DNA from 4 places in the Sodalis praecaptivus genome. Region 1 is predicted to be linked to each of the others. Evidence: predicted binding sites of a transcription regulator. Region 1 holds the regulator's gene; each other region holds the start of a gene.

Region 1 (7,876 bases):
GGTATCGAGCTTTTCATAAACGGCGGTGGCAATTTTCCACGAAAGCCACAGCAGATAGAGGCTGCCGGCGACTTTTAGCGTAAAATGCAGGGCGGGATAAAGGGTGATGAGACTGCCGACGCCGCAAGCCACCAGCAGCAGCATGCACTGCATGCCGAGCATAATGCCGAGCATCAGCGGCATGGAACGCCAAAAGCCGAAATGGGCGGCCGAGGCGGTGAGCAACATATTATTAGGACCGGGAGTAATAGCGGCGACCCAGAGAAAACCCAACATCGATAAAAACAGACCCAGCTCCATATATCCCGCACTATTGCTCCCGACGATGACGTTTATGAAATTAACAGTGCGATGCCGATTCGACAAGCGAATTGTCGGTGAAATTTCGTCACGCTGTCGCCCCGACCACCACTGGAGAAATGCCGAGAATGATCATTCCCTGGGAGCAGATCGATCCCGCCACGTTATATAATTTGATCGAATCGTTTGTGCTGCGCGAGGGCACGGATTATGGCGAGCGGGAACAAAGCCTGCAACAAAAGGTAGCGGATGTGTTACGCCAGGTGCAGTCCGGCGAAGCGGTGCTGGTGTGGTCGGAGCTGCACGAAAGCATTAACATCATGCCGCGCGGTCAGTTCCGCCCCGATTAGCGACGGCGATGCGGCTCTTCCCCGCCGCCGCCGCGCCCGGCCGTGCGTCCGCATGGCGGAAACGAGCAAGCCTCGCGGTGGCCCTGCGGCGCCAAACGTGATAACAATAACCTTCGGCCGCCCGCACGTCATCTGACAGAGGTTATCAACACTATTAAGGTCTCATCATGTCAGCACAACATCCAATTATTGCGGTTACCGGCTCCAGCGGCGCCGGGACCACGACCACCAGCCTGGCTTTTCGCAAAATCTTTCAACAGTTGAACATTCGCGCCGCGGAGTTGGAAGGCGATAGCTTTCACCACTTCACCCGGCCGGAAATGGATTTAGCCATTCGTAAAGCGCGCGATTTAGGTCGGCACGTGAGTTATTTCGGCCCGGATGCGAATAACTTCGATCTTCTGGAAAGAACATTTTATCACTATGGGGAAAGCGGACGCGGGCAGGCGCGCAAATATTTGCATACCTACGACGAAGCGGTTCCTTATAATCAGGTCCCCGGCACCTTTACCCCCTGGCAGCCCCTGCCGGAGCCTACCGACGTCCTATTCTACGAGGGGCTGCACGGCGGCGTTGTGACCGAGCATAATGACGTTGCGCGGCACGTGGATTTGCTGGTGGGGGTGGTGCCGATAGTCAATCTGGAGTGGATCCAGAAATTGGTGCGCGATACCAACGAGCGGGGCCACTCCCGCGAAGCGGTCATGGATTCCGTGGTGCGATCCATGGAAGATTATATCAATTTTATCACGCCGCAATTTTCCCGTACCCATATCAACTTCCAGCGGGTGCCGACGGTGGACACCTCCAATCCGTTCGCCGCCAAAGCGATCCCGTCGCTGGACGAAAGCTTTGTGGTTATTCACTTCCGCGGCCTGGACGCCATGGATTTTCCCTATTTACTGGCGATGCTGCAGGGATCTTTTATTTCCAATATCAATACGCTGGTGGTGCCGGGCGGCAAAATGGGTCTGGCGATGGAATTGATCATGGCGCCGCTGGTCAAGCAATTGCTGGAAGGGAAACCGATTCGCTAAGCGGCTTGACGCGGGCGCCGCGCGCGGGAACGACGCGCGGCGCCAATCGGGTGGGGCATGATGCGGCTTAGCGCTGCGCCCCGACAGTCAAGCGCGCCCCGCGCGCTCAGTCGAGGTGACGTACCTCAAAGCTGTGGGTAATATTGGCGGCTTTCCCCAGCATCAGCGAGACCGAACAATACTTTTCCGCCGACAGCGCGACCGCGCGCTCGACGATCTTATCCGTCAAATCGCGGCCGGTGACGATAAAATGCAGATTGATTTGGGTAAACAGACGCGGCGCTTCCTCGCGGCGCGTTGAGGTTAACTTGACCTCACAGTCGCGCACATCGGCGCGGCCCTTTTGCAGAATCGAAACCACGTCAATAGCGCTACAGCCGCCGGCGGACATAAGCAGCATTTCCATTGGGCTTGGGGCCTTTTCGCCGCTGTTGCCATCCATGATAATCTGGTGGCCCGAGGCGGATTCGCCGATAAAAGACAGCCCTTCCACCCACTTTACTCGCGCTTGCATATCGTTAACTCCTGATAATATTCTTTGTGAAAGACTACCTTTTTGCCGCCAAACTGGCAATGTAACCGCAGATGCATCATGCTGAAGCGAGACAACACAAGACAGTCTCTTAAAGCTATGCTAAAAAACAAGGCAGGATCGAACTCACCGACAGTGAAAGAGCAAGAGAGCGATCGAAACGTCACCAACATTGGACCCTGATAAGTTCCCTTGCGAGGTTCCGTTTATGAACGGAATGACATCATAATAACACCTTACCTTACAGGGAATACGCCGTTCCTAAACAGGGCGGCGATGACAAAAGAGGATAACAGCGAATGGTTCTCGGCAAACCGCAAACAGACCCGACTCTCGAATGGTTCCTGTCTCATTGCCATATTCATAAGTATCCATCGAAGAGTACGTTGATTCACCAGGGTGAAAAGGCAGAAACGCTCTACTATATCGTCAAAGGCTCCGTCGCAGTGCTTATCAAGGACGAAGAAGGCAAGGAGATGATCCTCTCCTACCTCAATCAGGGCGATTTTATCGGCGAACTGGGGTTGTTTGAAGAGGGGCAGGAGCGCAGCGCATGGGTGCGGGCGAAAACGGCCTGCGAAGTGGCTGAGATATCCTACAAGAAATTTCGCCAGTTGATTCAGGTCAATCCCGACATTCTGATGCGCCTGTCTTCACAAATGGCCAGCCGCCTGCAGGTGACCTCAGAGAAAGTCGGCAACCTGGCTTTCCTGGATGTGACCGGGCGTATCGCGCAAACGTTACTGAATTTAGCCAAGCAGCCGGACGCCATGACTCACCCGGACGGTATGCAAATAAAAATCACCCGGCAGGAAATCGGCCAAATAGTTGGCTGTTCACGGGAAACGGTCGGCCGTATTTTGAAAATGCTTGAGGATCAAAATCTCATCTCTGCCCACGGAAAAACCATTGTCGTTTACGGAACCCGCTAATCCCCTTTCACCACGGGCATGGTCAGGACGGCCATGCCTCTTTAGCTGACTTATGTGGCGCAGACTCATCTACCACCCCGAAGTAAATTATGCCCTGCGGCAGACCATTGTGCTTTGCCTGCCGGTCGCCATCGGACTGATGTTCGGCAGCCTGCAGCAAGGTCTGCTGTTCTCGCTGGTACCCGCCTGTTGCAACATCGCCGGGCTTGATCAGCTCCATAAACGTTTCTTTAAGCGGCTGGTGGTCGGCGGCTCGCTGTTCGCCCTGAGCAGTATTTTTATCCAGCTGCTGTTGGCGCACGGCGTGCCGCTGCCGTTTGTCATGCTGGGGTTGGCGCTGCTGTTCGGCGTCAGCGGCGAAATCAGCCCGCTACACGGCCGCTTGCTGCCGGCATCGCTAATTGCCGCGGTATTTACCCTGGGGCTGACCGGCAATGTGCCGCTTTGGCTGCCGCCGCTGCTCTATCTGGCGGGGACTGCCTGGTATGGGCTGTTTAACGCGCTGTGGTTCCGGCTATGGCAAGAGCAGCCGATGCGCGAGGCGCTCAGTCTGCTCTACCGCGAACTGGCGGATTATATCGAAGCGAAGTACAGTTTGCTGACTCAGCACACCGATCCGGACAGTGCGCTACCGCCGCTGTTCGCCCGCCAGCAAAAGGTCATCGACCAGATTGCCCAAGTGTATCAGCAGTTGCATATGCTCTCGGCCAACCATCTCAGCCAGTACAAAAGACTGTTGCGCGCCTTCCAGGTCGCGTTGGATTTGCAAGAGCATATCGCGGTGAGTCTGCATCAGCCGGATGAAGTGCAAAAGCTGGTGCAGCAAAGCCACGCCGAGGCGGTGTTGCGCTACAACGCGCGTATCGTCGCCGCCCGGCTGCGCGTCCTGGCGGACGATATTCTCTATCACCGCCAACCTGACCGGTTTGCCGCGGATGCCGGCCTGTCGGCGCTGGAAAAAATTGCCCGCCACCATCCGGATAATCCGGTAGGCCAGTTCTGCTATTTCCATTTCAGCCGCATCTATCGCCTGTTGCGTTCCCAGCGCCCCCTCTATCGTCGCGATGTGATGGCGGATAATCAGCAGCGGTTGCCGTTCTGGCCGGCGCTGCGCAGTTATTGCTCCTTGAAATCGATGGCGCTGCGCAACGCCGCCCGCCTGGGCCTCATGCTGGCGATCGGCAGCAGTTTGGGCCTGGTGTTCAATCTGCCGAAACCTTACTGGATCCTGATGACCATCATGTTTGTCAGTCAGAATGGTTACAACGCGACCCGGGTGCGTATACAACATCGGGCGCTGGGTACCCTGGCGGGGCTGGTGATTGCCGCGGGTACGCTGCAACTAAAGATGGGCGACGGCGTCATCCTGAGCGGCATGCTGGTGGTGACTCTGGCCGGCTATTTGGTACTGCGCAAAAATTACGGTCTGGCGATGACCGGTATGACGGTGGTGACGGTGTATACCCTGCAATTGTTGTCGTTGAACGGCGCGCATTTCCTGCTGCCGCGGCTGGTGGATACCTTGATTGGCTGTATGCTGGCCTTTGGCGGCACGCTGTGGCTGTGGCCGCAATGGCAGAGCGGGCTGTTGCGCAAAAACGCCCATCAGGCGCTGGAGCGGGATCAGGAAGCGTTGCGGCTGCTGTTGCAGCCCGACCCCGGCGCGCCCGCGCTGGCTTATGCCCGCATGCGGGTCAACCAAGCGCACAATGCCTTGTTCACCTCCCTAAGCCAGGCGATGCAGGAGCCGGGGTTTAATTCCCGCTATCTGAGCGATATGCGCTTATGGGTCACCCATAGTCAGTTCATTGTCGAACACATCAACGCCATGACGACGCTGGCGCGCGATCACTATATGCTGACCGATACCTTGGCCGCCGACTATCTGGCCTCCTGCGAGGTGGCGCTGCAAAGCTGTCAGCAACGGCTGGAATATGACGGCCCGAGCACCGAAAATCCGGGTATTTTCAACACTGATGGCCCGCAGGATCAGGCGGTGACGCTCATGGAACGTCACTTGCGGCGCATATTGTTCCATCTCGGCGTGATGCATACGATTTCGTCGGTGGCGTGGCCGCAGCGGCCGCAGCACGGTTTTTGGCTCGCGCGCCGTTTGCGCGATACGCCGCCAAACTAGCGCCGTGGCCGGTGAGAGGGCAAAACCGCCTCAGGCCGGCGCAACGACAGGCGTAGCGCAGACCGGCCGATAGCGATGGCGTCTTGGTAAACGTCCCTGATGCCGGGGTTGAAAGCGCAGCGCCGGACGCGTGAAAAACCGCCCGCGCAGAAAAGCGGCGGACGACAGGAACGCCGATGCGGACAATAGCAACACCGATGCGGACGACAGGAACGCCGATGCGGCGCCGGCGTTGCCGTTGTCCCTCTGTCAGGCCGCGCCCGTCACCTGCGCCACGGCTTTCTCAAACCGCGCCAAGCCCTCGTCAATATCGGCAAACGTTACCACCAACGACGGCGCGAAACGAATCACATCGGGGCCGGCATTGAGAATCATGAGCCCTTCCAGGGCGGCGGCATGCAGGAAATCCCGCGCCCGCCCCTGATAGCGCGGCGCCAGCTCCGCGCCGAGCAGAAGTCCCATACCGCGCACCTGTGTAAAGACCTGATATTTTTCGTTAATGTCCTGCAGCGCTTGGACGAAACGCTCGTGGCGTTCATTGATACCGGCCAGCACCTCGGGAGAGTTGATCACGTCCAGCGCGGCTTCCGCCACCGCGCAGGCCAGCGGGTTACCGCCGTAAGTCGTGCCGTGGGTGCCAACGGCCATAGCCGAGGCGATATTTTCGCTGGTTAGCATCGCGCTTATCGGAAAGCCGCCCCCCAGCGCTTTGGCGGTGGTGAGAATATCCGGCTGCACGCCATAATGCATATAGGTGAAGAGTTTGCCGCTGCGGCCCATGCCGCATTGCACCTCATCCATCACCAGCAGCGCCTGATGCTCATCGCACAACGCCCGTACGCCGCGCAAAAACGCCGGCGTCGCCGGGGTTATGCCCCCTTCCCCCTGGATCGGCTCCAGGACGATAGCGCAAGTGTGATCGTCGATAACGGCTTTTACCGCATCAAGATCGTTGAACGGCACATGGACGATATCCGCCGGTTTCGGCCCGAAACCGTCTGAATACTTCGGCTGCCCACCCACCGACACGGTGAACAGCGTGCGGCCGTGGAAAGCGTTATGAAACGCAATGATTTTGGTCTTATAAGGGCTATGGCGGGTAATGGCGTAATGGCGCGCCAGCTTGAACGCCGCCTCATTCGCCTCGCCGCCGGAATTGGCGAAAAACACGCGATCGGCAAAGGTGGCATTGATAAGCTTACGCGCCAGGCGCAGCGCCGGTTCGTTAGTGAAGACGTTGCTGGTGTGCCACAGCGTTTCCCCTTGGGTTTTTAACGCCGCCACCAGCGCCGGATGACAGTGCCCCAGCGCGGTGACCGCGATGCCGCCGGAAAAATCGACATACTCCTTGCCCTGCTGATCCCAAACCCGGCTGCCTTTGCCTTTCACCGGAATGAACTGGGCGGGTGCATAAACCGGCAAGATGACCTGATCGAACGTTTCCCGGGTAACTGCGGCATCGTCTGTTTTCATAAGGCGTTTACTCTGTCTAAGGTGGGTTGAGAAATGAAAATATAGTCATAGAATATGAATAAAAAATCACACCCAAGTCAAGCGCTATCGCCAGCGAAACGCAAATTAGACCGCCGTTAGCGGTCGAGGAAATTCGCCAGCAACCGGTGACCTTGTTCACTCATGATGCTTTCAGGATGAAACTGTACACCCTCCAATGGCAGTGAGCGATGGCGGATGGCCATAATTTCATCCGGTTCTCCCTCGCGCTGACTCCAGGCGGTTACCGCCAGGCAGGACGGCACGCTGGCCGCGTCAATCACCAGCGAGTGATAACGCGTTACCGTCAGCGGCTGCGCCAGACCGGCAAATACCCCTTGACCATCGTGGCGAATAACGGAGGTTTTGCCGTGCATGACGTTACGCGCACGGACAATGCGGGCGCCGAACGCCTGCGCGATGGCCTGATGCCCCAGACAAACGCCCAAGATGGGCAGCTTGCCGGCAAAATGCCGGATAGCGGCCAGGGAGATACCGGCCTGGTCCGGGGTCCCCGGGCCGGGGGAGATGACCAGACGCGCCGGCGCCAGCCGCTCGATATCCGCGATATCCAGACTGTCATGACGACGCACCATCACCTGCGCCCCCAGCTCACAGAAATACTGATAGAGATTCCAGGTGAATGAGTCGTAATTATCGATTATTAGCAATCCATTCATAATACTCCTTGAAACATAACCTATTGCGCCTTTGCCGCGACGTCGTTACGCGGTGATTGACGCCGAACCTTGATGAGCAGCGAGTGTATGACAACGGCGGCGACGTGACTACGACCATTACCGCATTGTCCGGGAGACAAAGACCAAAAGACAGGGCGTCGACCGCGCCCGCGGTGTCTGGTTATCGTAGCTGAATCGCTTTACCTACAGGCTTGGCGTTACGCGCAGTGCGGCGGCCTGGACTCAGGCAGAAACCAGCGCTGCCCCGTTCAACCGTGAGCGTTAACGGCGGGCGATGGGGGATGAACCGAAGGCGCCGCCGCAGACCAGACGGCCAAGAGACGCTCCCATCACAGAGGTGGACGCCGCCCGGACGTCCGCCAGCTATACGACGCCACAGGCTGACGGGGAGGCGAC
Region 2 (7,876 bases), on a different replicon from region 1:
CACTCTGTTGTTCATTGGCTCCCCCGGAAAATATTACTGGCCGTACAGAATAAATCCGCCGGCCAGTAATTCAAAGCCCGCGTTATGCGCTTACGGCTTGTTTTTTATATTTCACCAGCAGCTTTTGAATGTCCCGCAGCCGCGACACCGCAATGGAGGAGAGCTTTTCTTTAGACACATTGCGGTCCAGGGAGATGCAATCTTTCCACAGTGAACGGCCTGCGATGACCCCCGAGGCGCCGTTGCGCAACGAAATATCGACCTGTTGCAAGAAGGTGGGGTGATCTACCCCGGCCGACAGCACCGCCCAGGGGATATCCCCGCAGATTTCCGTCACCTTGGCGCAGGCCGCTTCCGTACCCGGATACGGGATTTTGAGCACTTTGGAACCACAGTCGATACAGGCCTGACAGCCATCTTGGATAAGCTGCGGAATTTTATTTTGATAGTCCTCTTTACTCTCATTTTCCAGCGGGTAAGTAAGAAATTCAACCACCAGAAATACATCCTCGCGGGCAAAATCAGCAATAACACTACGCAAGGTCGCCAGGTTTTCGGTATTAGCCTCCGGTGTGTCCATGCGCAGGTAAATCATGATTTTGCCGCCGGTCGCACCCAGTTCTCGCACCTTACGGGCATTGATGCCGTCAACCATTTTCGAGATGCGATAGCCTTGCGGCGAAGTATCCCAGCCGGAGGCGTCGAGCCCGACCAGCAGGCCGGTATCCCGCGGCACAACGCCCTCATCCACGATGCCGGGTACGGCGCAAATGGGATCGACCAACACGCATCCCGCTTCCGCAGCCAGATAACGGGTAATATCGTATTTGGTTTTCCCCAAGGTTTCATTGCTTATTTTGGCCTGCTCTTCCGGGCTGGCGGCGAGCAGCGTTCTCATGCCGCCACGCTGATCGCAGGCCACCACCATCATTGAACCTGTTGTATCGCAGATCATTTGATATCCACGACGCTCTGCGGTTGTCATCTTATTCATTGATTTATTCCTCATACAAAAAAAAGAGATTGGGTTAACTGTGATGCAGACGGTTTTTGATCCACATAATCAGGTCGTCGTTCTCTGCGCCTCGGTCATGGTCAAGGGTATAAACATCACCGACGCCCATGGGCTGAGCCTTTTCCGCCAAAGCGATTAATTCCGGGATATATTCCTCACCGGGATGACCTTTAACCCGGCAGCTGCAACGTTGTTTGTACCTTTGCGCCACCAGCGTGGATGAAACTTTATTCCATATTTCAAAAACGGCTTGGCAATGGCTAATGGCGAGATAATCTTGCAATACCGATTTTTCCCTGAAGCCAAACCAGGCATCCATCACAAATACCGTATTATCGGGTGCGCTCTTGACGATATTGAACATTGCCTCATAGGCCGCATAACCCAGCTTACGATTGAGAGGCCTGTCGATAATGTCTGAGAACTGAACCATAAAGGGTTCTTTGATCTCGTCTATACTTAAGACTGGGAAATTGAAATAATCTGCAATCGTTCGAGCAACGGCGCTTTTCCCAGATGCCGGCACCCCGTTCACTAAAATAAGTTTTTTCATAGCAACTCGAGAATCTCATCAATGGTTGTGGCCCGCCTGATTTGAGACAACGTATCCTCTTGTTCCAGCAGACCCACAATTGATGCGATACCGTCAGTGATATGGGAGTCTTTATCGACGCCGCCAAACATGACGATAATGTCCACCGGTTCGCTACCGTTTATTGACATCGGTGCCGCTAGGGTCACCATGCTAAAACAATTGTTTATCACGCCGCATTCGGGTCTCGCATGGGGAATAGCGATGCCTTCATCAAAAACATAGTAAGCACCATATTCCATCGTATTGCTTATTACGGCTTTTGGATATTCAGCCGTGACAAACCCTCCCTCAATAAGCGGTTTGGCGGCTTGCTCGATGATTTCTTGCCATGAGCTCACCTCCATCCGAACCTGAATATACTGACTCTGTGAAAGGAACGCTTTTATGCTCATATCACCTCATATATTTCTACGAATGGTATTTCTTAGCTCATCCATCTTTACGAAGATACCGTCAACGCGAGAACGGTAATGTTTATCGCCTGAATACACCTTGACAGCCTGGTTATATTTCACCATTAGCTGCTTCTGGATAGCATTATCAGCCGGGTTCTGTTGCAATCCGATTTCAAGCTGGATAATTTCAGCTTCAATATTTTCTGCCGCCTCGCTATTTTGCAGCTCTTCCTTAGGACGTTCAGAATTTAACAGTTGTTTTAACTTAGCAAACATAATGCCTCCTCACATCTGTTGAGAATGTGATGACTACCTTTAAACTCAGTGAGCCGCGATGGCGCTTATTTACTCAGCTTTCTATTAGCAAACCAGACAACGACGACGACAAAAACAATAAAACCAATCACGAATGGCCAGTCGCTTTGGAATGCATGACCCAAGACCAAACCGGTACTGATAACATCTGAATCACTGAAGGTGACGCCTTTGAAGCCAAACGTTTCGAGTAAAGGCACCAAAATGGCAGGCAATAAGGTGATAAATAACCCATGTATTACCCCGCCGATTATCGCCCCTCTTCTTCCTCCCATCGCGTTACCGAAAACCCCAGCAGCGCCGCCGGCAAAGAAGTTGGTCAATAAACCCGGCAAAATCATGGCAAGTCCGAACATCGGGAAGACGATCATTCCGATAATCGAGCCGACGGTAGTAGCCAAGAAGCCTACAATGACCGCATTAGGGGCATAGGGAAATAAGACCGGGCAATCCAGTGCCGGTTTGGCATTGGGGACCAGCCGCATCGCAATGCCGCGGAACGCCGGCACCAGTTCATTCAAGAGTAAGCGCACCCCGCTGTAGAGTACAAACACGCCCGCGACAAACTGCATCGATTGCATGAAGGCATACATCAGGTAATTGGTTTCGCCTGAAAATTGCCCGATGAATTCCGGTCCGGCGAATATGGCCGGGATGATATACATCGGCACCATGATCACCGCCATGGATAGATAGGTGTCTTGCAGAAACTTAAAGTTATCGGGTAGTTCCAAATCCTCTGTGGATCGCGAGTTTTTCCCTATGGCACGGGCTACGGCGGCCTGCACCAGGTAGCCGATAGTACAGAAATGCCCTAACGCCACATCATCAGAATCAGTGATTTTCCGTACAATCGGCTGGGCTATAGCCGGCATCAATACCGCCATGAAACCGCCAAAAATGCCGCCGGTGAGTATCAATGTGGCGCCCGTTAGCCCCGCCTTATAACCGATGACGGTGCCAATGGTCGCCATCCATAGCAGCGCCTGTCCCGTGAGAAAGATATATTTGAAAGGCGTAAGCCGGGCGATAATGATGTTTACGGCAAATATCACCAATAGCGTGAGCGCCACCTCGGAACCGAGCTCGCGGTTTGCCACGCCGGCTATCGCCGCGACATCCGTTATGTAGCCCTGCATACCAAAACCGCTGGTAAAGATGTCATTGAGAAAGGTTAAGGCAGCCACAATGATATTGATGCCTGCCATCATTATCAGAAATCCCAGCAGGGTTTTAAACGTGCCTTCAACGGTCTTACCAAGAGATTTTTTTTGCAGTATCAGGCCAAGCATAGCGATAAGCGCTATCAATATAGCCGCCTGCCCCAAAAAATCTTTAACGATAAAATGAATAATTGCGTCCACTTACCACCTCTTTTGTCAGTTCGCATTCATGTAGGCGAGGATTTTTTCTTCGATTTCTTTTTTGTCGGTGAGCTTATTCAAAATGATGACTTTTTTCTTATCCTCCTCGCTGGCGTCCGAGGTCAAAATATCGGCAAACATTTTCTGCGTGAGAATAATGTCATATTTATAAGAAGACGCCTCTGACACCGTTGTATGATCTATCGAGGCATCGATGCAGAGTTTTTGGAGTACGGCTTTGGCGCTCATTTCAATAGCAAAGCTGGAGCCCAGGCCGCAGCCACATACGCAGAGTACTTTAAGCATATTATTACCTCAGATAAGGTTATTTACTTTAGCCAGTTTGTAAAGATTACTATCTTCATCCACTAAACGTTTGCCAGAATCTTCAAGGTCAATCGGTATGGCTTTATTATTGTTATTGATCACAATGATCTTATTTGTGAGTCCGCTATTGATACATCTTACGACTTCTTCAGCCAGAATCGCGCCTTGTATAATTTCCTCACCCGTTGGTGTTCCATTTCTCAAACCGTATCCCAGTATCGTTTTCCGGATTCGGATACCTATTTTATGCTCGATTTTGCCGATCATCGTATCGATAGCACCCTGGAAACCGGGGGTATACTCTTTGGTGTACCCCTCAGAGCATAAAATGATTACGCTGTTTTGAACTTCAATTTTTTGCTTTATCTTTTCGGCCAACACATCAATAGGCCAGGGCGCTTCTGGTATAAGCGCGATGTCGGCATTACTTTTCAGCGCGGCTTGTAATGTGAGTTCACCGCAATAGCCGCCCAATAGTTCAATCATAAAGATTCGGCCGGGCAATCCTCTGCCGGTGTTGCGCAATTTCCCCACTTCACCGATAACTTGCTCGCAGGCGGTAGAAAAACCAATAGTATAGCTGTTACCGGTAATATCATTATCGATGGTCATCCCCACGCCATAACAATTTACGCCATAACCGCTGAGCGCTTTGAGGAATTGAAAGGAGCCATCCCCGCCGGCCATTATCAGGCAATCAAGCTTTTTATGACGGATGTTCTTGACGATTTTCTCATAGTCAGATTTTTTACATTTGTCTTCTTTTCGGCCTGAAGAAATTAACGGTACCGACGAGATAGAGTAATCCACCAGATCGCGGCGCGGGATGTCCTTGAACTTATTTTCAATCAGGCCGTTAATGCCGCCGTCAAAGATCACTATTTCAGACTCCATCATCCTGTTAACCTGAAACAGAAAGTTGTTCATCCCGCTGACATCACCACCACTTATCACTAATCCTATTTTCATGGTTGGCCTCAGGTTAGTCTGTACCGCTCTAATGTAAGAATGATGGTAATGATACGTTAATTAATTTTTTTGAAGTTGATCACATTTATGTAACGTATTTAGCGGATTGAAAGTATTGACACCGTTTTTTTAGGCTAAATATTGTGATATGCATCACTATTTAAAGAGGCCAAACAACGCCATGATTTTGTAATATGCTGTTTTATATATTATTAATTCCTTCCGCTGACTTTTGTCCCTGACGCGAGGATCAGCGCATCGGCCGATGTTTGATTTGTGATAGTTTTCACATTTATTCGGGTGTTTATCGGCCTCCCTATACCCTTGGACATTTTTTTGAGGGCATTACCCCTTAGATAAAGACGCGCAGATAGCCGGTGCGATGAGATAAACAAACTGCCGTAGACCTAACCGGCCAGCAAAGCGCCGGAGCAATAGCGCTGCTAACAGTGGACATGGATGGGTAAGCCAACGATGCATTTTCTGTCTAGGGTGAAAAGGATGAACCTCTTAACGCATTGCCAACGCTGGCGGTCAGCGCCGAATAGCTTCCTTTGCCACAGGTGAGCCTTCTTCATCACCGCGGCCCCGCCATCGCCGCGTAACTTGCCCCGTCTTGCGCGAGAGCAGCAGGTCATATCACTATCGCCGATAGCACTCCCCGCACTGGCCGCGCAAAAAAGGATAACAGCGCAGCGATTCCTGCCTTACATAGCGAGATCATCAACGTCGCGGGAGCGGCCAGAGTTTAGCAAAAATCACACTATGCTATCCCAAACATATTACTTAAGGATTACCTTTTATTAACGCTACTATCTGGTTACTCCATTAATTCATTATCAATAAATATGATTTACTCATCTACGGCCTGCCAAAGGAGCAAGTTCACTATGTTGCGGTTCTTTTTGCGCATTCTCACTTTTTCTTTTTTTCTAGGGCAACCGATCTTTTCAGCCAATGCAGATGACAATGCGACCCAGCCCGTTAAAGGCGGGACGTTAATTGTCGCCATTGATCCTGAACCCAGTTCACTCACTGCCACCTTTAATAATCAATACTCAAACCGGACTATCTCGGCGAACCTATTTGATGGGCTGTTGACTTACGATAATAATTATCAGCCTCAGCCCAATTTGGCTCAATCATGGACGGTGTCGCCAGACGGGAAAAGTATCACTTTTAGGCTGCGCCATGATGTTAAATGGCATGACGGTCAACCCTTTACCTCGACCGATGTACGCTACTCCGCCCTGGAAGTCTGGAAGAAGGTGCACTCCCGCGGTCGTTCCACCTTTGCCACGCTTATAGATGTGGAAACCCCGGATCCCTGGACGGCCATTTTCCGCTTAAGTGCGCCCTCGCAGGTCATTCTAAATGCTTTTGATGGCGCGGAATCACAGGTTCTGCCGGCGCATATTTTTGCGGGTAAAGACATTCGCACCAATCCGGCGGGCGCTCAGCCTATTGGCACGGGCCCATTCAAATTCAAAAAATGGGAACGGGGACAATACGTAGAACTCGAACGTAATCCTGATTATTGGGATAAAGGTAAACCCTATCTGGACAGAATTATTTATCGTTTTATTCCCGATGCGTCAGCCCGCAGCGCCGCGCTGGAATCCGGCGATGTGTCCTATGTCCCGTTTGCCGGGGTGCCGTTCGCCGATATCGCGCGTTTAAAACAAAATCCGGCATTGGTTTTTGATTCGCGCGGCTATTCCTATGCCGCACAAACCTACTTTCTCGCTTTTAATCTGCGTAATCCTTTTCTGGCGCAGCAAAAAGTGCGTCAGGCATTCGCGCACGCCATTGATCGCCAGCGTTTGATTAACACCGTCTGGTATGGGCAGAGTAAACCGGAATACAGCGTCATACCCTCATCGTTAACCCGTTACGTTACCGATGATATCCCCCATTACGACTACAACCTCGATAAAGCGAATCAACTGCTGGATGAGGCCGGGTTTCCGCGTAAGGCGGACGGTTCCAGGATCACGCTGCGTCTCTACACCGACCCGGCCTCAAGCCAGGCGTTATTGGTGGGGGAATTTCTGCGTCAATCATTTAGCAAAATCGGTGTGACGCTTAAGTATACGCCGCTGGATAATGCCACCTTCACCCGCCGCATCTATACCGATTATGACTTTGATGTGGTATTCCAGGGCTGGGGGATCATGCTGGATCCGCAGATGGGTCTGACCCGCGTCTATGACTCTAAAGCACAGACGCCGGGGGTGCCTTATGCCAATGCCTTTGCCTACAGTAATCCGGCGATGGACGCCATTATCCACCGCTATGAACGCGAAGTGGATCCGCAAAAGCGCGTTGAGGATTTCCATGCGTTTCAACGTCTCGCGATGACCGACCTGCCGTTGATCCCGGTCATGCAGGCACCGTTCTTCACCGCGTGGAATCGTCAATTGCACGGGGTGGATCTTTCGCCCGCCGGGGCGCATAGCGGTTTCCGTAACGCCTGGCTCGCCCGCTGATCCGTCGGCGATGACGACTTACCTTCAGGAGACTGTGATGACCGAGTTAACTCTTAATCCCGTATCACGACATGAGGTTAGCGCGGCGGAATGGGAGGCGCGTATCGACCTTGCCGCTTCGCATCATTTTGCCGATCGCAATGGGTTCAGCCAGGGGATCTACAACCATCTGACGCTGGCGGTCCCCGATGAACCGGCCTTTTTGCTGCTGCCTTTCGGGTTGCATTGGTCGGAAGCGACCGCCGGCGTTTTTCTCAAAGTGGGCTACGACGGTCGGCTGCTGGCAGGCGGCGGCCAGATCCAGCGCTCGGCCTATTGTATTCATGCGCCGATACATGCTTTCGCCACACAGCATGCGGCGGTCTTTCACACCCATATGCCCTACGCCAGCGCCATCGCCCGTCTGG
Region 3 (7,876 bases), 2.1 Mb from region 1:
TCCGCCTTGCGCAACACTTCCGCCGGCAGCATTGCCGGGCCAGAGCTAAAATTAAACACCTGATTCATTTTCCCTCACCACGATTTGCCAGTAATACCGCGAAATAACCTACCATGGTTGTAACACCGCCCACGGCCGGCCGCAACGCCTGATGCTTAAGAGAATACATGGAGCCGGGGGAGAAAACACCGTATTATGGCGGTTTCCGTTGATAATAAGTGACCCTGATGACACAGACCTTTATTCCAGGCAAAGATGCGGCGCTGGAAGACTCCATTGCCCGCTTTCAGGCGCAGCTCGGCGCACTTGGCTTCACTATCGAAGAAGCCTCCTGGCTTAATCCCGTGCCCCATGTCTGGTCGGTGCATATCCGCGATCGCGACTGCCCGCTATGCTTTACCAACGGCAAGGGGGCGACCCGAAAAGCGGCGCTGGCCTCGGCGCTGGGCGAGTATTTTGAACGCCTCTCCACCAACTATTTTTTCGCCGATTTTTATCTTGGCGCAACGGTCGCCGGCGGCGAGTTTGTGCATTATCCCAACGAACGCTGGTTCGCGCTGCCGGCCGACGGCGGGCTGCCGGACGGCATCCTGGACGATCATCTGCGCGCCTTTTACGATCCGGACCAGGAATTGACCGGGCGCGATCTGGTGGATTTGCAGTCCAGCCATAGCGAACGCGGGATTTGCGCCCTGCCCTTCAGCCGCCAGTCCGACGGCGCCACGGTCTACATTCCGATGAACATTGTCGGTAACCTGTATGTTTCCAACGGCATGTCGGCGGGCAATACCGCCAGCGAAGCCCGGGTGCAGGCGCTGTCTGAGGTGTTTGAGCGCTACGTCAAAAACCGCATCATCGCAGAGGCTATCAGTTTACCGGCCATTCCGCAGCCGGTTCTGGCGCGCTATCCCGGCGTGGTGGAAGCCATCGCCACCCTTGAGGGCGAGGGGTTTCCCATTTTTGCCTTCGATGCCTCGCTGGGCGGGCAATTTCCCGTTATCTGCGTCGTGCTGTTCAACCCCGCCAACGGTACCTGTTTCGCCTCTTTTGGCGCCCATCCGGATTTCGGCGTGGCGCTGGAGCGCACGGTAACTGAGCTGCTGCAGGGGCGCGGCCTGAAAGATCTCAACGTCTTCACGCCGCCGACGTTCGATAATGAAGAGGTCGCCGAACAGACCAATTTGGAAACCCACTTTATCGACTCCAGCGGCCTGATTTCTTGGGATATGTTTAAGCAGGAGGCGGATTATGCCTTCGCGGACTGGGATTTCAGCGGCACCACCGCAGAAGAGTTCGCCACGTTGATGGGGATATTCCAAGCGCGCGGAACCGAGGTTTATATCGCCGATTATCAGCATCTGGGGGTTTATGCCTGCCGTATCCTGGTTCCGGGTATGTCTGACATTTATCCGGCGGAAGATTTGTTGCTGGCCAACAATGCCATGGCCATCGATCTGCGCGCCACCCTTTGCCAACTGCCCGCCAGCCGGTGGCCACAGGCGCGCTATCTGGCGCTTATCGAGCAGATTGACGCGCTGGGTCTGGACGATTTCGCCCGGGTGCGGGAACTCCTGGGTCTCGCCACCGGCAGGGATAATGGCTGGTTTACCCTGCGGGTGGGCGAATTGAAAGCCATGCTGGCGTTGGCCGGCGGCGACCATGAACAGGCGCTGCTGTGGACCGAATGGACCCGGGATTTCAACGCGTCGGTGTTTAGCGCGGAGCGGGATAATTATTACCGCTGCCTGCATACGCTGTTGCAATTGAAAAACGAGGGCGGACGCGCGGCGGCATCCTACCAGCACGCCTTTGCCCGCATGTACGGCGCCCAGACGCTCGCCGCCGCCACGGCGGCGCTCGCGGGGGAAAACCCTTTTTACGGCTTGATGCCGCTGGATGAAGACCTGCGTGCGCTGCCGGCGCATCAGGCGCTGTTGGCTGCGTATGAAAAATTGCAGCAGGCTAAGCGCCGCTTTTGGTCGGCGCAGCGGTAGCGGCCGCGGGGCGACGCCGGCGACGGGAGGCGATCTGCGGCCACCCGTCGCCGCCCGTTTTCGTGCGCTGAGTTGACTTAAGCCACGCGACTCTTTTATAGGTGACAGGCTAAGGCCAATTGTTTCAATAAAGTAAAATCCAACAGATAATAAAAGCAAATAACTACAACTGCGCCACAATTTTTATAAATCCAGCGCGATAATTGGTGCAAAAAATGTGATTTTCAACTCATTTTATAAATTTTAAAAATTATTTTTTCGATATTAATCAATAACTTAAACTAGAAACCCGTACTGAATGTGGTGTATTTCCCCCTTCAAGTTTGGCCGCCTATGATCCATGTCAATTTTTGCCCTATACTGACTTGGTAGAATTAACCCGTAAATTAATTCCACGAAAGAGTTAGCATGAAAGCCGACAACCCTTTTGATTTGTTATTACCTCCGGCGGCAGCAAAAGTGGCTGAGGAGGCGGGCGTCTATAAAGCGACGAAACGCCCCAGCACCACCTTTTTCCTGGCGATAACCGCGGGCGTCTTTATTTCCATCGCGTTCGTCTTTTACATTACCGCGACCACCGGCACCGCCGCCGTTCCTTACGGCTTCGCCAAACTTATCGGCGGTTTTTGTTTCTCTCTAGGGTTAATGTTGGTCATCATCAGCGGCGCCGATTTGTTTACCTCGTCGGTACTGATTGTCGTGGCCCGGGCTAGCGGCCGTATTAGTTGGGCGCAGCTGGTGCGTAACTGGATCAATGTTTATATCGGCAACCTGATCGGCGCGCTGTTATTTGTGGCCCTCATCTGGTTTGCGGGTCAGCATATGGTGGCCAACGGCGCCTGGGGTCTGAACGTATTGCAGACCGCCGATCATAAAATGCATCACACCTTTGTCGAGGCGGTCTGCCTCGGCATTCTGGCAAACTTGATGGTTTGCCTGGCGGTCTGGACCAGTTATTCCGGCCGCAGCATGTTCGATAAAATGTTCGCCATGATTATGCCGGTCACGATGTTTGTCGCCAGCGGGTTTGAGCATAGCATCGCCAACATGTTTATGATTCCGATGGGGATCGTTATCAAGAATTTTGCCCCGCCAGCGTTCTGGCAGGCCATAGGGACGGCGCCGGAGCAGTTCGCCAACCTGACGGTCGCCAATTTCATCACCGACAATCTGATTCCGGTCACGATCGGCAACATTATCGGCGGTGGTTTACTGGTAGGGTTAACGTATTGGGTAATTTATCTGCGCGGTGACAACCAGCACTAAGTTGTGCCGCCAAAGCCGGATTGTCGAAATCCACATTAGAAGGTAGGTGTATAATGACCGATCTGAATAACAAACTGTCCACGGCCTGGGAAGGTTTTGCCGCAGGCGACTGGCAGAAAGAAGTCAACGTGCGTGACTTCATCCAAAAAAACTACACTCCCTATGAAGGCGACGAAGCTTTCCTGGCGGGCGCCAGCGCCGCCACGACGTCGCTGTGGGAAAAAGTGATGGAAGGGATCAAAATCGAGAACCGCACCCATGCGCCGGTCGATTTTGATACCGATGTCGCCGCCACCATTACCTCCCATGACGCCGGCTATATCAATAAAAAACTGGAAAAGATCGTCGGCCTGCAAACCGATGCGCCGCTTAAACGCGCCATTATTCCGTTCGGCGGCATCAAAATGGTGGAAAGCTCCTGCAAAGCGTACGATCGCGAGCTGGATCCGGGCCTGAAGAAAATCTTCACCGACTACCGTAAAACCCATAACCAGGGCGTTTTCGATGTTTACACCCCCGATATCCTGCGCTGTCGCAAAGCGGGCGTGCTGACCGGTCTGCCCGACGCTTACGGCCGTGGCCGCATCATCGGCGATTACCGTCGTGTTGCCCTGTACGGTATCGACTATCTGATGAAAGATAAATTCGCCCAGTTCCAGTCGCTGCAAACCAAACTGGAAAACGGCGAAGATCTGGAACAGACCATCCGCCTGCGCGAAGAAATCGCCGACCAGCACCGCGCACTGGCTCAGATTAAAGAGATGGCCGCCAAATACGGCTGCGATATCTCAGGGCCGGCCACCACCGCGCAGGAAGCCGTGCAGTGGACTTACTTCGGTTATCTGGCCGCCGTGAAATCCCAAAACGGCGCCGCGATGTCCTTCGGCCGCGTGTCAACCTTCCTGGACGTGTTCATCGAACGCGATCTGAAGGCCGGCAAATTGACCGAAGACCAGGCTCAGGAACTCATCGACCATCTGGTCATGAAACTGCGTATGGTGCGCTTCCTGCGTACGCCGGAATACGACGAACTGTTCTCGGGCGACCCGATCTGGGCAACCGAATCCCTCGGCGGTATGGGCGTCGATGGTCGTACCCTGGTAACCAAAAACAGTTTCCGTTTCCTGAATACCCTCTACACCATGGGTCCGTCGCCGGAACCGAATATGACCATCCTGTGGTCGGAAAAACTTCCGATGAACTTCAAGAAGTTCACCGCGAAAGTGTCCATCGACACCTCGTCCGTGCAGTATGAAAACGATGACCTGATGCGTCCGGACTTCAACAACGACGACTACGCTATCGCCTGCTGTGTCAGCCCGATGGTGGTCGGCAAACAAATGCAGTTCTTCGGCGCTCGCGCCAACCTGGCGAAAACCATGCTGTACGCTATCAATGGCGGCGTGGATGAAAAACTGAAAATGCAGGTCGGTCCGAAATGGGAACCGCTGGCGGATGAAGTACTGGATTATGATCGCGTGCTGGAACGTACCGACCATTTCATGGACTGGTTGGCCAAACAGTATGTCACCGCGCTGAATATCATCCATTACATGCATGACAAATACAGCTACGAAGCCTCGCTGATGGCGCTGCACGACCGTGATGTCTATCGCACCATGGCCTGCGGCATCGCCGGTCTGTCCATCGCCGCCGACTCGCTGTCCGCTATTAAATATGCCAAAGTCACCCCTATCCGCGACGAAGACGGCCTGGCTATCGACTTCAACATTGAAGGCGAATACCCGCAGTTTGGTAATAACGACCCGCGCGTCGACGACATCGCCTGCGACCTGGTTGAACGCTTCATGAAGAAAATCCAGAAGCTGACCACCTACCGCGGCGCGGTCCCGACCCAGTCGATTCTGACCATTACCTCCAACGTGGTGTACGGTAAGAAAACCGGTAATACCCCGGACGGCCGGCGCGCCGGCGCGCCGTTTGGACCGGGTGCCAACCCGATGCATGGCCGTGACCAGAAAGGCGCCGTCGCCTCGCTGACCTCGGTGGCTAAACTGCCGTTCGCCTATGCGAAGGACGGGATTTCCTACACCTTCTCTATCGTGCCGAAGGCGCTGGGTAAAGACGACGACGTACGTAAGGCCAACCTGGCGGGTCTGATGGATGGTTATTTCCATCATGAAGCCGGCGTTGAAGGCGGTCAGCATCTGAACGTCAACGTGATGAACCGGGAAATGCTGGTGAAAGCCATGGAACATCCGGAAGATTACCCGAACCTGACCATTCGCGTGTCCGGTTATGCGGTACGCTTCAACTCGCTGACCAAAGAGCAGCAGAAGGACGTCATCACCCGTACCTTCACTGAATCAATGTAATTTCCCACACCGTCTTAAAGGGCGTAAAATAAAGGCTCCACGAAAGTGGGGCCTTTTTACTCGGCGCGGCGCGCCCAATGGAACAGCGCGTTTTGTCTGACGGCTATACTTACCGTAAGCAGGCTTTCAGCCAAAACTTATTATTCCATTATCAATGGAGAACTCCCTGCCATGTCTGTTACTGGTCGTATCCATTCCTTTGAATCCTGCGGTACCGTCGATGGCCCCGGCATTCGTTTTATCATTTTTTTCCAGGGCTGCCTGATGCGCTGTCTGTATTGCCACAATCGCGATACCTGGGATACCCACGGCGGGCGAGAGATCACCGTTGAGGAGATCATGCGCGAGGTGATCACCTATCGCCATTTCATGAACGCGTCCGGCGGCGGCGTTACCGCGTCCGGCGGCGAAGCGATTTTGCAGGCGGAGTTCGTGCGCGACTGGTTCCGCGCCTGCCATGCCGAGGGCATCAACACCTGTCTGGATACCAACGGTTTTGTTCGGCGCTACGATCCTGTGATTGACGAGCTGCTGGAGGTCACCGATTTGGTGATGCTGGATATCAAAGAGATGAATGACGATATCCACCAGAATCTGGTCGGGGTGTCCAATCACCGTACCCTGGATTTCGCCCGCTATCTGGCCAAGATCAACAAGCGTACCTGGCTGCGTTATGTGGTGGTGCCGGGCTGGTCGGACGACGATAAATCGGTCCATATGCTTGGCGAGTTTACCCAGCATATGAGCAATATCGAGAAAATCGAGCTGCTGCCTTACCACGAACTGGGCAAGCATAAATGGATCGCCATGGGCGAGGAGTACAAGCTGGAAGGCGTTAAACCGCCCACTACCGAAACCATGAATCGCGTACGCGATATTTTGGCGGGCTATGGCCACAAGGTGATGTACTAAGGCGAGCGCGCCGAGCGGCAGCCCGCCGTGGGCGGGCCGCGACCTGTCGCCCCCCCCCCCGTGACGCGCTCTGGCGTTTCGCCAGCCCCGGTGTATTACATGTTTACTTACTAATCCTGCAAATTTATGAACAAGGCATAATGTCTAATGTCGTATCATATTTGTTTGAACAATAAATGTGATTAGAGGTTATGAAAGCAAACCACATTAAAGCAGCCCGCTGGCGGGACATTTGGCGGCTCATTGCGCCGTATTGGCGTTCAGAAGAAAAATGGCGAGCCTGGGGCCTGTTGGCCGTCATTATCATTCTGTCTTTGGCTATCGTTTATTTAAGCGTGTTATTCAACCAGTGGAACCGGGTGTTTTATGACGCGCTGCAAACGAAAAACTTCCCGGTGTTTAAAAGCCAACTGTTCAAATTCACCTGGCTGGCGCTGCTGTATATCCTGCTTTCCATCTATAAGATCTATCTCACTCAAGGGTTGCAGATGCACTGGCGCCGCTGGATGACTCGGCAGTACATGGAAAAATGGTTGTCTCATCACGTTTACTATCATACGGAACAGCAGCAAACGGTGGATAACCCCGATCAGCGTATCGCCGAAGACTTGAACGCCTTGACCAACGGCACCCTTTCGCTGACCCTCGGCCTGCTGTCCAGTGTGGTCACTTTCGTCACCTTTATTTCAATTCTTTGGTCGGTAAGCGGCCCGCTGAGTTTTGTGTTCAGCGGCCATCACGTGACCATCCCGGGCTATATGGTCTGGTTTGCCATTTTGTACGCCGGCGTCGGTTCCCTTATTATTTGGAAAGTGGGCCGCCCTCTGGTGAGCTTGGGCTTTATGCAGGAGAAGTTTGAGGCAAATTTCCGTTTCGGGCTGATCCGCATTCGCGAAAACAACGATGCCATTGCGCTTTATCAAGGTGAACCGCGCGAGGCGACACAGCTGGACGACCGCTTTGAGTCGATCAAGGATAACTGGTGGTCCATCATGCGCGTCGGTCGCCGGCTGAACGTCGCCAGCAACTTCTATGGGCAGTTTGCCATTATTTTTCCCATCCTGGTGGCCGCCCCGCGCTACTTCTCCGGCGCTATCCAGCTCGGTACGCTGATGCAGATTAACTCCGCCTTCGGCCAGATTCAGGGCTCGCTGTCCTGGTTTATCGATGCCTTTACCCAATTGGCTAATTGGAAAGCCTGCATCAACCGTTTGGCGGGTTTTAACGCCGCGGTAGACCGCCATAGCAGCCAAAATACGCCTATCGAACGTGCGCGAGACCCGCTTCAAGCGCTATCTTTGCGGGCGTTAACGCTCAACGTTCCCGACGGCCGTGCCCTTTTTGCGCCGGTCACCGCGTCCATTGCTC
Region 4 (7,876 bases), 750 kb from region 1:
GCGAAGATATCGCCTACGGCGGTCTCTATGGCGTGCTGCCGCGCCAATTTGTGGCTACCGAGCTGGCGGAACGCGTCGAATTACTCAAAGGCTCCAGCGCGTTCCTGAACGGCGTTCCTCCCGGCGGTACCGGCGTGGGGGGGACCGTAAACATCGAACCGAAACGCGCCGGCGACGAGCCGCTGAATCGCGTCTCCGTCGACTACACCTCGAAATCTCAGGTTGGCGGCGCCTTTGACGTCGCGCGCCGTTTTGGCGATAACAACCAATGGGGCGTACGGGTCAGCGGCGTGCATCGCGAAGGCGAGACGGCGGTGGATGAGCAGAAACGCCGTCTGACGCTGGGCACCATTGGCCTGGATTACCGCGGTGATCGTTTCCGCGCCTCGCTGGATGCGGGCGCCGAGAAACAAACGGTTCACGGTGCCCGCTCAGTGGTGTACACCTCCGGTATGGATAAGATCCTCAAGGCGCCCTCCGCCACCACCAACTACGGCCAGAAGTGGGCGTTTACCAACACTGAAAGCCAGTTTGGCGCGCTGCGCGGCGAATACGATCTGACCAATGACTGGACGGTTTATGGCGCGGTTGGCGGCAATCATACCCATGAGTATGGCTCTTATTCAGTGCCTACTCCTTATAATGACAGCGGCGACGCCACCATGGGCCAGATGCGGGTTCCCTATTTTTCCGACAGCTTCTCCAGCCAGGCGGGTATTCGCGGGAAATTCGACACCGGCTTTATCGATCATAGCGTCAACCTGGGTTACTCCAGCAGCTACCGCCGCGTACGTACGGCCTATCAAATTTCGTCCAGCAGCATCTCCACCAATATCTACGATCCAAGCTATTCCGACGAGCCGACGGACGCGACCTATGCGGGCGGCAAAATGGGCAACCCTGGCGTCACCAACCGGACCTACAACAGCGGTGTGAGCCTGTCGGATACGCTTTCGATGCTTGATGATCGCGTCAAAGTGATTGCCGGTCTGCGCCGTCAGAGCGTAAATGTCACTAACTACGCCTATACCGGCGAGCAGTCCGCCAAATTTGAGCGCACCAAGTTGACGCCAGCCTATGGCCTGGTGGTGAAGCCCTGGGAACACATCTCCCTGTATGCTAACCATATCGAAGCGCTGCAGGCCGGCGAAACCGCCGGCAGCACCTATAACTCCGGCACCGTGGTCAACGGCGGCCAGGTGACCGGCATCGAAACGTCCAAGCAAAACGAAGTGGGAGTAAAAGCGGATTACGGCCGTATCGCCGGCTCGCTGGCGGTGTTTGAAATCAAAAAACCGGTCGCGGCCTATCGCTATCTGGGTACCAGCAACGGCAGCGCACAGTATGAATACGGCAACTACGCCGAAGAGCGCAACCGCGGTATTGAGCTGAATCTGTTCGGCGAACCGATACTCGGCGTGCGCCTCAACGGTAGCGCCACCTGGATGGATCCGGAGTTGACCAAAACCCAGGACGGCGCCAACGATGGTAACGACGCCATCGGCGTACCGCGCTATCAGTTCGTCTTGGGCGGCGAATGGGATCTGCCGTGGCTCAGCGGCGTCGCCGCCACCGGTCGTGTGATCCGTACCGGGTCACAGTATGTTGATGAAGCCAATGACCTGAAAGCCAGCGGCTGGACCCGCCTGGATTTGGGCGTGCGTTACGACATGCAACTGCCGAAAAACAATATCGTCTGGCGCGCCAACGTGGAAAACGTCACCAACGAGAACTACTGGGCTTCCGCCAGCGATGGCTACCTGACCCAGGGCGATCCGCGCTCGCTGAAACTCTCCATGACCGTGGACTTCTAAGCGCCACGCGGCTGGCGCTTGTCGCCCAGAGATACAGACGCACCGGCTTGCCGGTGCGTTTTTTTTTCCCTACCGGCGGCGGCGCAGCGGCCGTCGCCCCACTCGGTTAAAAATTCCGTTACGCCGGCCGATAGTTGATAACGGCTTTTTAACTGCCGGGAAAATGATCTACTATCATCGGGGTTCGCGTTTGCGGGGAGATTTTCTCGCGCGTCCTGTACATTGCCGCAAAAGTTAGAGACTAAGGAAAGCATGGAAATCTTTTTTACGATTCTTATCCTCACCCTTATCGTGTCCCTATCCGGGGTAGTGACACGTATTCTACCGTTTCAAATTCCGCTGCCCTTGATGCAAATCGCGCTCGGCGCGCTGCTCGCCTGGCCCAAATTCGGCCTGCACGTCGATTTCAATCCCGAGCTCTTCCTGGTGCTGTTCATCCCGCCGCTGCTGTTTTCCGACGGCTGGAAGACGCCGACGCGCGAATTTTTGCGGCACGGCGGCGAGATAGTGGCGCTGGCGCTGGTATTGGTCATTATTACGGTAGTGGGAATCGGTTATCTGATTTATTGGATGGTGCCGGGCATCCCGCTGGTGGCGGCGCTGGCGCTGGCGGCGGTGTTATCGCCCACCGACGCGGTGGCGCTGTCGGGCATCGTCGGCGAAGGCCGCATCCCGAAAAAGCTGATGGACATTTTGCAGGGCGAGGCGCTGATGAACGACGCCTCCGGTCTGGTGTCGCTCAAGTTCGCCATTGCGGTCGCGATGGGGACGATGGTGTTTTCCGTCGGCGGCGCTTCGCTTGAGTTTGTCAAAGTGGCGGCAGGGGGGCTGCTGGCCGGCGTGGCGGTGACCTGGGGATACAGCAAGTCCCTGCGGCTTATCACCCGCTGGAGCGGCGACGACGCCGCGACGCAGACGGTACTGCTGCTGTTGCTGCCGTTCGCCGCCTATTTGATTGCCGAACATATCGGCGTTTCCGGCATCCTGGCCGCGGTGGCGTCGGGTATGACCATCGGCCAGTCGGGTATAATACGCAATGCCCCGTTGGCGATGCGCCTGCGCGGCAATAGCGTCTGGGCGATGCTGGAGTTTGTGTTCAACGGCATGGTGTTTATTATGCTCGGGCTACAGCTGCCCGACATTCTTGAGACCTCCATCACCCAGGCTGAATTGGATCCCACTATCCAAACCTGGATGCTGTTTACCGATGTGATCCTCATCTACGCCGCGCTGATGGTGCTGCGTTTCGGCTGGCTGTGGCTGATGAAACGCATCAGTTTACGCTTTATGACCAAGCGGCCGATGGTGTTCGGCGACTATAGCACCCGCGAGATTCTGATATCGTCTTTCGCCGGCGTGCGCGGCGCCATCACGCTTGCGGGTGTGCTGTCGATCCCCCTGCTGCTCAGCGACGGATCGGCGTTTCCCTCGCGCTATCAGCTGGTGTTTATCGCCACCGGCGTGATTCTGTTTTCCCTGATCTGCGGCGTAATTGTTTTGCCGCTGTTGTTGCGCGGTATTCAGGTGTCCGACAAAGCGCAGCACCGCCAGGAAGAGCGCATGGCGCGCGCGGCGGCGGCGGAAGTGGCCATTGAAAGCCTGCATAAAATGGAAGAGCGGCTGGCCAATAGCCAGGAAGAGAATATCGACGCTCAGATCCTAAATGAAGTTAGCGCCCGGGTTATCGGCAATCTACGCCGCCGGATTGACGGCAATGACGATGCGGACAGCGCGCTGCTGATTGAAAATCTGGAACGGCGCATGCGGCTGAATGCGCTGCGCGCCGAGCGCGGTGAATATTATCATTTACGCGCGCAGCAAAAAATCAGCAATGAAACGCTGATGAAGTTGCTGCACGATTTAGATCTGCTGGAAGCGCTGCTGGTCGAGCACGAATAAGCCGCGCGGTCGGGCGGCCGCTTTGGGCGCCCTCACGCACCTGCTGCCCGCTGCGTTACGCGGCTAGCGGGGAGCTTGCTGCGCCCCCCGCAGGCGCTCGCCGGGTAGCCAACGTTCGCGGCAGGCGACAATCCACGCCTGCGCGCCATGAGAGAGATAGCTGTTCTGACGCCAGATAAGCCCGAGTTGCCATAGCATTTGCGGCATCAGCGGCAGCCAGAGCAGGCGTTGACTATCCAACCGCCGGCAGAGGGGTTCCGGCAGTACCGCTAATCCGATGCCGGCTGCAACCATCGCCGCCAGAAAATCCCACTGGCCGCTGCGTACCGCAATCTGCGGCTCAATGCCGGCCGCGTCGAATGCGTCGAGCAATTGCCGGTAGAGCGAGAAGTCTTCGTTGTAAATCAATACCGGCCACTCCCCCAGCAGCGTAAAGGGCACGTCCCGCCGCGTCAGCCACGGCGCGCGACGCGGCACTACCGCACACAGCGGATGACTGAACAGCGGCAGCGCCGCGAGGGCGGGGTCGACTTCGGCGGTCAATGCGGTCAGCGCCAGATCCAGTTCTCCGGCCAGCACCGCTTGCTGCATGGTGACGCCGCCAAACTCGGCGATCTCCAGCTCGATGCCCGGGTAGCGCTGGCGGAAATCGCCGATAAGCTCCGCCATCTGCGTCCCCACCATCGGCGGGATCCCCAACCGTAGCCTGCCTTTGCGCAGGGCGGTGATATCCTCGAGTTCCGCCTTCAGTTGCCCGAATTCGTCAAGGATCGCCAAGCCGCGCTGATAGACCGCCCGGCCGCTATCGGTCATCTTGAGCGCGCGTCCTTCACGAACGATCAACCGGCAATCCAACTCCTCCTCAAGATGTTTGAGCATTTTGCTGATGGTGGGCTGGGTCACGTAGAGTTTGGCGGCCGCCCGGGTGAAGCTTTGTTGCCGGATCACCTCGACAAAATAGCGTAGCGTTCGGATGTCCATTCACTATTCCTGGAGGGCATAATTTCTATGATATTAATTCATTTTCAGCAATATTTGCTAGCCGCCTATACTGTGAGCAATCTCACACTAATAAGGGTATCGCTATGCCGCTGACCGGGCGCCTCGTTATGCCGTCGCGTTGGGGTCGAGTGCAGGTGCCGTTGCAGGTGGCGCTGTACGTCGGGTTATTTGTGCTGGCGCAGCAGCTGGTGCTGCGCTTGCATTTGCCATTGCCGGCCAATATCGTCGGCATGTTCCTGTTATTGGCGCTAATTCTATTGCGCATCCTTCCTCTGCGTTGGGTGCGCGACGGCGCCCGCTGGCTGCTGGCGGAAATGCTGTTGTTCTTCGTGCCGGCGGTGGTGGCAGTGGTCAATTACACTCAACTGTTGCGCGTTGAGGGATGGCGGATCTTTCTGGTCATCGCGCTGAGCACCGCCTTGGTACTGGGGATCACCGCGTTGGTGGTGGACCGGGTCTATCGTTTTGAACTCTGGCTGGCGCGCAGGAAACGACATGAGCGGTGATTTTATGCTGGGGGCGCTGTGTCTGCTGGTCACGCTGCTGCTCTATTTCTTTAACAAACATCTTTATCGCCGTTTCCATCATCTGCCGCTGATGCCGCTGATTTTTACGCCAGCGGTGCTGGTCTTGTTGCTGGTACTGACCCATATCTCTTACCAGCACTATATGGGCGAGGCTCGCTGGCTATTATGGCTGCTGGGGCCGGCCACCATTGCTTTCGCGGTACCGGTTTATGAAAATATGGCCATCATCCGCCGGCATTGGCTTTCCTTGAGCGCCGGGGTCATCACCTCTACCGTGGTGGCGGTGGGCAGCTCGGTGTGGCTGGCGCGGCTGCTGGCGCTGCCGGAAGTGGTGCAGCGCAGTTTGTCTGTGCGCTCAATCACTACCCCCTTTGCGCTAGCGGCGGCGGAGCAGGTGGGTGGCCAGCCGGATTTGGTCGCGCTGTTCGTGGTGATTACCGGCGTGTTCGGCATGGCGGTTGGCGATATCCTGTTTTTGCGTCTGTCGGTGCGTGCCGGCGTGGCGCGCGGGGCGGGATTAGGTGCCTCCTCCCACGGCGCTGGCACCGCCCGCGCTTATGAAATGGGGCAACGGGAAGGGGTGGTGTCCAGTCTGGTGATGATGCTGGCAGGGGTGGTGACGGTGCTACTGGCGCCGTTAATTGGTCATATCATGTGGTAGCGCCCGTCACCCCGCGCCGCGCCCCCTTTGGCGCGGGCAAAGGGGGCGCGCGTAACGAAGCGCGAGGTCAATGATCCGCGCCGGTTGAAATGCCGATACCGGTCTGCGAACGGATGAATTGCGGCAGAAACAGCTCGCGTTCCCTCGCGCCCTGCGGCGAGTGATCGGTTATGGAAAACAGCCAAGTCCCGATAAACGCCACCAGCATTGAGAACAGCGCGGGATATTCATAAGGATAAATCGGCTTGGCGTGCCCCAACACCTGCACCCAAACGGTTGGGCCGATAATCATGAGTACTACCGCGGTAATCAGCCCCAGCCAGCCGCCGACCATCGCGCCGCGCGTGGTCAGCCGGCGCCAATACATCGACAGTAAAATGATGGGGAAATTACAGCTGGCGGCGATGGAAAACGCCAGGCCCACCATGAAGGCGATATTCTGGTTTTCAAACAGTATGCCGAGACCGATAGCCACAAATCCCAGCACCACCACGGTAATTTTCGACACCCGCAGCTCGTCGCGCCCCGTTGCGTTTCCCGCTTTAATCACGCTGGCGTACAGATCGTGGGAAACCGCCGACGCGCCGGCCAGCGTTAACCCCGCCACTACCGCCAAAATGGTGGCGAAAGCCACCGCCGAAATAAAGCCGAGAAAAAAGTTGCCGCCCACCGCATTGGCCAGATGGATCGCCGCCATGTTGTTACCGCCGAGCAGCGCGCCGGCGCTGTCTTTGAAAGCGGGGTTGGCGCCCACTAACAAAATCGCGCCGAAGCCGATAATAAACGTCAGAAAGTAAAAGTAGCCCATAAAACCGGTGGCGTAGAACACGCTTTTACGCGCCTCGCGGGCATCATTGACGGTAAAAAAACGCATCAGGATATGGGGCAGGCCCGCCGTCCCGAACATCAGCGCCAGCCCCAGCGACAGCGCCGAGACCGGATCGGCCACCAGCCCCCCGGGCCGCATGATAGCCGCGCCCTTGGCGTGTACCGCCATGGCATCGGCAAACAGTCGGTTAAAGCTGAAACCGACGGTTTTCATCACCATCAGCGCCATAAAGCTGGCGCCGGCCAGCAGCAGCACCGCCTTGATGATTTGTACCCAGGTGGTGGCCAGCATGCCGCCGAACAGGACGTACAACACCATCAAAATGCCCACCAGCACCACGGCGACATGATAATTGAGGCCGAAAAGCAGTTGAATCAGTTTGCCGGCGCCCACCATCTGCGCTATCAGGTACAGCGCCACCACCACCAGCGAGCCGCAGGCGGAAAGCGTGCGGATCGGTTTCTGCTGCAAGCGGTATGACGCGACATCGGCAAACGTATAGCGCCCGAGATTGCGTAGCCGTTCGGCTATTAAAAATAGAATGATCGGCCAGCCCACCAGAAAGCCGAGCGAGTAGATAAGCCCGTCATAGCCGGAGGTATAGACCAGCGCCGAGATACCGAGGAACGACGCGGCGGACATAAAATCGCCGGAGATCGCCAGCCCGTTTTGCAAGCCGGTGATATTGCCGCCGGCGGTATAATAATCTTTGCGCGAGCGGGTCCGTTTCGACGCCCAATAGGTAATATACAGCGTAGCGGCGACAAACAGCACAAACAGGATAATGGCCTGTAGGTTAAGCGGTTGGCGCTCAACCGCGCCGTTGACCGTTTCGGCCTGGATGAGCAGCGGAAAGGAGACCAGCGGCGGCGCCGCGGTCCAGAGGTATTTATTGGTCATACTGCACCTCGCGCAACAGCTGTTGGGTCAGACGGTCGAACTCGCCATTGGCGCGAATGACGTAAATACCGGTCAGTATGAAGGAGGCCACAATCAGACCGATGCCGAGCGGGATGCCGCGCGTCACGCTGGTACCGGGATGCAGCGGCGTTCCCAGCCAGTCTGGCGCGAAAGCGATAAGCAGAATGAACCCGTAGTACAGCACCAGCATGATTAGGGCAAGCAACAGGGCGAAACGCTGGCG

What was found. The regulator CRP, encoded in region 1, controls carbon source genes, mostly activating them, when cyclic AMP is high. The targets are predictions, from matches to a motif close to ATGTGANNNNNNTCACAT.
Region 2: SANT_RS21760 (6-phosphofructokinase) is a predicted target of CRP. The motif match lies at 5,048-5,065, and genes of this name have one in related genera.
Region 3: focA (formate transporter FocA) is a predicted target of CRP. The motif match lies at 2,210-2,227, and genes of this name have one in related genera.
Region 4: SANT_RS19645 (CidA/LrgA family protein) is a predicted target of CRP. The motif match lies at 4,765-4,782, and genes of this name have one in related genera.

The regions. Positions count from the first base shown of each region.
Region 1 is NZ_CP006569.1:453,037-460,912, reverse strand. Features, by position in the region: gene SANT_RS02050 (LysE family translocator) at 1-300, opposite strand, end outside; gene SANT_RS02045 (YheU family protein) at 429-650, shown strand; gene SANT_RS02040 (phosphoribulokinase) at 818-1,687, shown strand; gene SANT_RS02035 (OsmC family protein) at 1,794-2,201, opposite strand; gene crp (cAMP-activated global transcriptional regulator CRP) at 2,519-3,151, shown strand; gene SANT_RS02025 (YccS/YhfK family putative transporter) at 3,204-5,288, shown strand; gene argD (bifunctional acetylornithine/succinyldiaminopimelate transaminase) at 5,538-6,761, opposite strand; gene SANT_RS02015 (aminodeoxychorismate synthase component II) at 6,878-7,459, opposite strand.
Region 2 is NZ_CP006570.1:193,462-201,337, reverse strand. Features, by position in the region: gene SANT_RS21795 (HAD family hydrolase) at 1-15, opposite strand, end outside; gene SANT_RS21790 (tagatose-bisphosphate aldolase) at 83-994, opposite strand; gene SANT_RS21785 (ATPase AAA) at 1,029-1,568, opposite strand; gene SANT_RS21780 (PTS sugar transporter subunit IIA) at 1,565-2,002, opposite strand; gene SANT_RS21775 (hypothetical protein) at 2,009-2,281, opposite strand; gene SANT_RS21770 (PTS sugar transporter subunit IIC) at 2,347-3,684, opposite strand; gene SANT_RS21765 (PTS sugar transporter subunit IIB) at 3,700-3,990, opposite strand; gene SANT_RS21760 (6-phosphofructokinase) at 4,000-4,980, opposite strand; gene SANT_RS24555 (hypothetical protein) at 5,834-6,016, opposite strand; gene SANT_RS21755 (ABC transporter substrate-binding protein) at 6,078-7,469, shown strand; gene SANT_RS21750 (class II aldolase/adducin family protein) at 7,507-7,876, shown strand, end outside.
Region 3 is NZ_CP006569.1:3,050,202-3,058,077, forward strand. Features, by position in the region: gene serC (3-phosphoserine/phosphohydroxythreonine transaminase) at 1-68, opposite strand, end outside; gene ycaO (30S ribosomal protein S12 methylthiotransferase accessory factor YcaO) at 228-1,994, shown strand; gene focA (formate transporter FocA) at 2,403-3,260, shown strand; gene pflB (formate C-acetyltransferase) at 3,314-5,596, shown strand; gene pflA (pyruvate formate lyase 1-activating protein) at 5,768-6,508, shown strand; gene SANT_RS13455 (ABC transporter ATP-binding protein/permease) at 6,700-7,876, shown strand, end outside.
Region 4 is NZ_CP006569.1:4,414,026-4,421,901, reverse strand. Features, by position in the region: gene SANT_RS19665 (TonB-dependent receptor) at 1-1,814, shown strand, start outside; gene SANT_RS19655 (Na+/H+ antiporter) at 2,067-3,713, shown strand; gene SANT_RS19650 (LysR family transcriptional regulator) at 3,777-4,694, opposite strand; gene SANT_RS19645 (CidA/LrgA family protein) at 4,799-5,221, shown strand; gene SANT_RS19640 (LrgB family protein) at 5,211-5,903, shown strand; gene SANT_RS19635 (cation acetate symporter) at 5,971-7,632, opposite strand; gene SANT_RS19630 (DUF485 domain-containing protein) at 7,622-7,876, opposite strand, start outside.